One region of the Phyllobacterium sp. K27 genome, then DNA from elsewhere that is predicted to be linked to it. Evidence: riboswitches for the same ligand, from Rfam matches in the RefSeq annotation. Region 1 holds a riboswitch; each other region holds the start of a gene.
The links. Region 1 has a riboswitch for cobalamin ahead of ACYJL1_RS06650 (aromatic ring-hydroxylating oxygenase subunit alpha). Riboswitches for the same ligand answer to the same signal wherever they lie in the genome.
Positions count from the first base shown of each region.

Region 2: another riboswitch for cobalamin. It lies ahead of ACYJL1_RS03990 (hypothetical protein); the one in region 1 lies ahead of ACYJL1_RS06650 (aromatic ring-hydroxylating oxygenase subunit alpha).
Region 3: another riboswitch for cobalamin. It lies ahead of ACYJL1_RS08690 (CbtB domain-containing protein); the one in region 1 lies ahead of ACYJL1_RS06650 (aromatic ring-hydroxylating oxygenase subunit alpha).

Region 1 is NZ_CM139240.1:1,374,008-1,376,274, forward strand. Features, by position in the region: gene ACYJL1_RS06645 (L-fuconate dehydratase) at 1-958, shown strand, start outside; cobalamin riboswitch at 1,152-1,349, shown strand; gene ACYJL1_RS06650 (aromatic ring-hydroxylating oxygenase subunit alpha) at 1,461-2,267, shown strand, end outside.
Region 2 is NZ_CM139240.1:816,177-818,443, reverse strand. Features, by position in the region: gene cobF (precorrin-6A synthase (deacetylating)) at 36-797, opposite strand; gene ACYJL1_RS03990 (hypothetical protein) at 806-1,069, opposite strand; cobalamin riboswitch at 1,173-1,395, opposite strand; gene ACYJL1_RS03985 (glutamine synthetase beta-grasp domain-containing protein) at 1,543-2,267, opposite strand, start outside.
Region 3 is NZ_CM139240.1:1,794,527-1,796,793, forward strand. Features, by position in the region: gene ACYJL1_RS08685 (cobyric acid synthase) at 1-1,168, shown strand, start outside; cobalamin riboswitch at 1,229-1,462, shown strand; gene ACYJL1_RS08690 (CbtB domain-containing protein) at 1,512-1,691, shown strand; gene ACYJL1_RS08695 (CbtA family protein) at 1,816-2,267, shown strand, end outside.

The DNA of each region.
Region 1 (2,267 bases):
GCATCTGGCCACCGGTGCGGTTGTGAATGCTGTGTGGGATTTGCTGGCAAAGGAAGCAAAGAAGCCGGTCTGGCAACTCGTCGGTGAAATGACGCCGGAAGAAATCGTCAACATCGTCGACTTCCGCTATCTTACGGACGTATTGACGCGTGACGAGGCGCTTGAAATTCTGCGCAAGGCAGAAGTGGGCAAGAAAGAGCGTGTCGAGACGCTGAAAGCTGAGGGGTACCCCTGCTATACGACTTCCGCAGGCTGGCTCGGCTATTCCGATGAAAAGCTGCGGCGTCTTTGTCAGGAAGCGGTGGATGCAGGCTTCAACCATATCAAGATGAAGGTCGGCCGCGATCTCGAAGACGATATCCGACGCCTCACGATTGCGCGCGAAGTGATTGGTCCGGATCGCATTCTTATGATCGACGCCAATCAGGTGTGGGAAGTCAATGAAGCAATTGACTGGGTAAACAAACTGGCCTTCGTCAAACCATTCTTCATTGAAGAGCCAACGAGCCCGGACGATGTTGCGGGGCATCGCAAAATTCGTCAGGCGATCCATCCGGTCAAGGTTGCAACGGGCGAGATGTGCCAGAACCGCATCATGTTCAAGCAGTTCATCGCTGAAGGCGCAATTGACGTTGTGCAGATCGACAGTTGCCGCATGGGCGGGTTGAACGAAGTCCTGGCAGTCCTGCTCATTGCGGCAAAGTACGAGCTGCCCGTCTGGCCGCATGCGGGCGGCGTGGGTCTATGCGAATATGTGCAGCATCTATCGATGATCGACTATATTGCCGTTTCCGGCACCAAAGAGGGCAGGGTTATTGAATATGTCGACCATCTGCATGAGCATTTCATAGATCCCTGCAACATCCAGAATGCGGCCTATATGCCGCCCTCACTGCCGGGTTTTTCAATTGAGATGAGGCCGGAATCAATCAAGCAATATCTGCATCATAGTCTTTAAGTATCCCTCAATTCAGAAAATGAATCATCGCCATTTCAGGCGGTGGTTCATTTCTGATGTAGGAGAGGGCTGTCTGTCAAAAGCAAGCTCCATTCGGACGTGTCAGATAAAGACATTTTCTATTTTTTCAGCCGTGTCGTCTTGTGTAAATGCGATGTCGTTTCCGCACCTATTCTTTTTATCATCCGAGTGCTTTTATCAGGCTACTTGAGGTGCCGCTTTCTAGGGAAGGTGGAGAATTGGGAAGCCGGTTTAATCCCGGCGCTGCCCCCGCAACGGTAGTGGAGTGAAACGCGGCAAAATAGCCACTGGAGCATTGTTCCGGGAAGGCGCCGTGAAGCCTGCAAGGCAACTCCAGAGCCCGGAAACCAGCCGCAAGCGATAACATCGACTGATCGCGGTGGGCGATCAAGGAGCATTGTTTTGTATGGGCAACCATACGGACGGTCTTCTCCGTCACCACCAGTCAGTTCTTTCGCAAATGAGATGGCGAGGACACGACATGGACGCACATAGTGAACTGCTCCGGAACCTGAAACACCGGAAACCGGGCTATGGCCTCGAGCAGGCCTTTTACAATGATCCGGAGTATTTCCGGTTGGATATGGAAAATATCTTCTATCGCGACTGGCTGTTCATCGGTCACGATTGCGAAGTGGCGCGGCCGGGTAATTATTTCACGGTGCAGATCGGCGACTACCCAGTGGTTATCGTACGGGATCGCGAAAAGAAAGTCCGTGCCTTTCACAATTCCTGCCGCCACCGCGGTTCGCGTGTTTGCGCTTCTGAACGGGGCACCTCGGCGAAGCTCGTTTGCCCCTATCACCAGTGGACTTATGAGCTGGACGGCAGGCTTTTATTCGCGCGCCAGATGGGCGATGATTTCGACGCCAGCCAGCACAGCCTGAAGACAGTGCATTGCGAAAGCATTGGCGGATATATTTTCATTTGCCTTGCGCCAATCGCGCCCGATTTTGCTGCGACGCGCGCTTTGATCGACCCTTATCTTGCACCGCACCGTCTTGGCGAAACCAAAGTCGCTTTCCAAAGTTCGATTGTTGAAAAGGGCAATTGGAAGCTGGTCTGGGAAAACAACCGCGAATGTTACCACTGTGCCGCCAATCACCCGGAACTCTGCAAGACATTTCCGGAAGCACCAAGCGTAGCCGGCATACAAGGCTCGAAGGATGACCCGGAGATTGTTGCGCATTGGGACAAGTGCGAAGCGGCGGGTCTTCCAAGCGTGTTCCGTATCGATGAAAATGGCCAGTACCGTGCGACACGCGTGCCGCTGCTCCACGAATCTGAA
Region 2 (2,267 bases), 560 kb from region 1:
AGGCATGAGGCAACCGCTTCGGGTTATAATTGCGGCTATTCTTCAACCTCGTCATATGGCTTCTTCAGCAAATACGTATCCATGATCCAGCCTTTTTGCGCGCGTGCCACATTCCGCAGCCGCTCAATATCGTCAACCACTTCGCGCAGCTTGCCGGACATGAGTATCTCGTCCTCAGTGCCTATGTAGGCACCCCAATAAATATCGACATCCTCTTCGACGGCTTTGAAGGCGCCCTCGCCGTCGAGCATCACGATCACGCTTTCCGAATTGTTCGGAAAACCCTCCGCAAGCTTGCGCCCGGTGGTAATCGTGATCGACTCGCCGATGCGATTGAGCACGATCTTATGTCTCGCCGTCAGCGCCTGAATGCTGGTAATTCCTGGAATGACATCATAGTCCAGCTCAAAGCTTCCCTTGGCGTTCAGCCGGTCGAGAATGCGGATCGTGCTGTCATAAAGCGATGGATCGCCCCAGACGAGGAAAGCACCGCATTCATCATCGCCAAGCTCCTCCATCAGCAGATGCTCATAGGTCGCCTCCACCTTGTCATGCCAATCTGTCACGCTCGCACGGTATGTGGAGGAAGGTTTCTGACGTATCGGTGTTTCAAAATCCACCATCCGATAATCAGGATCGGTAATGAACCGCTCGCAGATTTCCCGGCGAATGCGGGATAGCTGCTCTTTCTCGGCTCCCTTATCGGGAATGAAGAACACATCCACCTGATTGAGCGCATTGACGGCCTGTATGGTCACATAGTCAGGATTGCCAGCGCCAATTCCGATGATCAGCACTTTGCGCTTCACTGGGACACACGCGAAACTTGCGAAGGCTGCAATCCCTGCATTTCTTCGATCAAGCCACAGAACAGCGCGTGGAGACGTTTCGCGCCCGCATGTTTGCCGGCACAGGCTTCAAGCCTGATGATTTCGTTCGACGCAGCGGCGATAAGATCTGCGCCGCGAGGCCGGGAAAGCAACCACGCAAGAAACACGTCTTCCGGTGCGCTTGACGCATTGACGGCTTGCGGATTGCTGCATTGATTTGTGTTGGCGCCGAGTGACATGCTTAACCCCGATTGTTAGGGGGCAAGGGGCAAGGGCGAAGATTGCAGATAGTCAGCCTGCGGCAAACCATTGCAAGCGACACACCGGGACACCCCGCCCGTGGACGTTCATCATGTTTCGGCAGGTCTCCTGGCTCACAGGTCAGTATTGCTGTCTGGCCTTCCCGGGAAATCCCAGTGACCTTTTGCCTGAACAGGTTCAGGCGACAGCAACTCGCTGTTTACAGTTGCGGGGGCAGCGCCGGCATTGGTGAAAATCATTTCACCGGCTTCCCTCTTAGCTCCCGGCCTTGCGGCACGGGAGAACCGGAACGTTCTCATAAGAGCGCAGCACACCTATCGAGGTCAACAGGCAGACCAAAATTAACCGGGGAAATAGACGGGCCAACCGATCGGATAGACCACGATCTGCACCGCCAAATAGAAAATGGCGCAAGCTGATGCCTGCGCCATTTCAAATCATTCAAACCAGATCAAGCGGCCAGAACTTCTTCCGCATCTTCCGGCACTTCAGAAATTGTCCGCAGGATTTGCGAAGCGATCTGGTATGGATCGCCCTGCGAATTCGGACGACGATCTTCCAGATAGCCGCGGTAGCCATTGTTTACAAAGCTGTGCGGAACACGGATCGATGCACCGCGATCAGCAATGCCATAGCTGAACTGATGGATTGACTGGGTTTCATGCTTGCCGGTGAGGCGCATGTGGTTGTCCGGTCCATAGACAGCGATGTGAGCAGCGCAATTTTGCTCAAATGCAGCCATGACCTTTTCGAAGTAATCCTTGCCGCCGACTTCACGCATATAGGTGGTGGAGAAGTTGGCATGCATGCCCGAACCGTTCCAATCAGTATCGCCGAGCGGCTTGCAATGATATTCGATATCGATGCCGTATTTTTCTGTCAGGCGCTGCAGGAGGTAACGCGCAATCCAGACTTCATCGGCGGCCTTCTTGGAGCCCTTGCCAAAAACCTGGAATTCCCACTGGCCCTTGGCCACTTCGGCATTGATGCCTTCATGGTTGATGCCGGCATTCAGGCAGATATCGAGATGTTCTTCGACGATCTTGCGGGCAATATCGCCAACATTGCTGTAGCCGACGCCTGTATAATATGGGCCCTGCGGAGCAGGAAAACCAGTTTCAGGGAAGCCGAGCGGACGGCCGTTCTTGTAGAAGAAATATTCCTGCTCGAAGCCGA
Region 3 (2,267 bases), 420 kb from region 1:
GCAGGCAAAGGGCAGGGATTATCAGCAGTACAAGGCCAGATTGCTGGATGCGGTGATGGAATCATGGGATATTGTTCGCGCCGGCGCTGACATTGTGATCATTGAAGGGGCCGGATCACCCGCGGAAATCAATCTGAGGCCCGGAGACATCGCCAATATGGGCTTTGCCATCAAAGCCAACGTGCCGGTTGTGCTTGTGGGCGATATTGATCGGGGCGGGGTGATCGCATCGATTGTGGGAACGCATGCAATTCTTTCACCGGAAGATCGCAATATGATCGCCGGTTATCTTATCAACAAGTTTCGAGGCGACATTTCGCTTTTCGATGATGGTTTGAAATCCATTACGCAATTTACGGGCTGGCCGTCCTTCGGGGTTGTTCCATGGTTGAAAGATGCTTCCCGTCTGCCAGCCGAAGATTCGGTCGTACTGGAACGCCTCGTCAAAGGCGGTGAGCGCGCATTAAAGATTGCCGTTCCCGTGCTTGATCGCATTGCTAACTTTGACGATCTTGATCCACTTATAGCCGAACCACAGGTTGAGGTGGTCATGGTTCGAAGTGGTGAGCGGCTACCCGCAGATGCCGGTTTGGTCATTATTCCGGGTTCCAAATCGACGATTGGCGACCTTCAGCAGTTCCGTGAAAATGGTTGGGACCAGGATCTCGACCTGCACAGGCGCAGAGGTGGTCATATTATTGGCATTTGCGGCGGCTTCCAGATGCTTGGTAAAACGGTATCGGACCCTCAAGGGATTGAAGGAAGTACCACCGAAATCAAAGGACTTGGTTATCTCGATATCGATACCGTTATGGAGCCGGAAAAGACCGTACGCAATGTCCAGGCCCATTCATTGCAGTTTGATTTGCCCTTGAAAGGCTATGAAATTCATCTCGGTCGAACGACTGGCCCCGATTGCATCCGTCCAGCCGTGAATATTGATGGCGTGGCGGACGGCGCAATATCCGCGGATGGCAAAGTGTTCGGCACCTATATGCATGGTCTTTTCAGTGCAGATGCATTTCGGGCGGCATTCTTAAAGTCTATGGGGATATCCGCTGGCACTCTAGATTATCATGCTGGGGTGGATTCTGCACTCGACTCTATTGCTGCACAATTGGAGTCCGTTCTGGATATTGAAGCACTGTTTGCTCTTAAACCCGCCTGATGACGTTAGCAGCGGTGAAGGTGTCGCAGATTCGTTTGACTTTTAGACAGCTTGGTGAATAACGTTCGAAAGATGATTGGTTCCCGCATTGGCCAAAGGCCAAGGGATCAAAAGGGAATGCGACGGTCGTACCCATTAGGGCGATCCCACCGCAGCCGACCCCGCGACTGTAGAGCGGTTAGGTTAGATGCCATGCTGAATGCGAAAGCGGACAGCAGTCACTGGGAAACCGGGAAGGCGGCATTTATCTTGCGACCCGCGAGCCAGGAGACCTGCCAGTCATAGGGTAATAGTGCCCAAAACCGAGGGGGATTGTCCCTTCTGGCCCTGCACGGAGGTTGTTATGGCGGCTGTTCGTACTTCGAATACAATTTCTCTCCCGCTCGCATCGCGTCTGACCACAGCGGTTGTATCTTTGCTGCTTGGTGTGTTCATTATTTATGGCGTCGGTCTTTCACATTCTGAAACGCTGCATGATACAGCGCACGACTCCCGCCATTCATATGGATTTCCTTGCCATTAAGTCTTTGATAGCTGAAACACTGATTCAGCCGTCGACTCTTAAGCATTGAAACAATGATGGTTTGTTTGGTCCGGGACCTTTTCAGGTGCCCGGTGCCTCGCTTTTGGAATTGGGAGTAAATTCCATGTTGGTCAAATATCTGCTGGCTACGATCTTAGCCGGACTTTTTGCCGGAATTGTTTTGACGCCGGCCATGTATGTAAAAAATGTACCGCTCATTTTACACGCGGAAGAATATGAAAGTGCGAGTGGTGAAGGTCACTCCCATGATGCCCCGGCGGCTACAACTGACGCCGCGCCTGCCGCGGTCGCTCCGCACGACCATGGGGAAGAGGCCGGACCTGAGCTGCCGTTCGGGCGCTTCGGTAACACGCTGTTGATCAATCTGGTGGCCGGAGCAGGTTTTGCGCTGATCACCGGTGCAGCCGCACTTTTCCTTGGCCGCCGTATTACGTTACAGAACGGAATTTATTGGGGTCTCGCAGGATTCTTCATCTTCAATTTCGCACCGGCATTCAGCCTTGCACCTGAATTGCCCGCCATGCCTGCAGCCGATTTGGCTACACGACAGGCTTG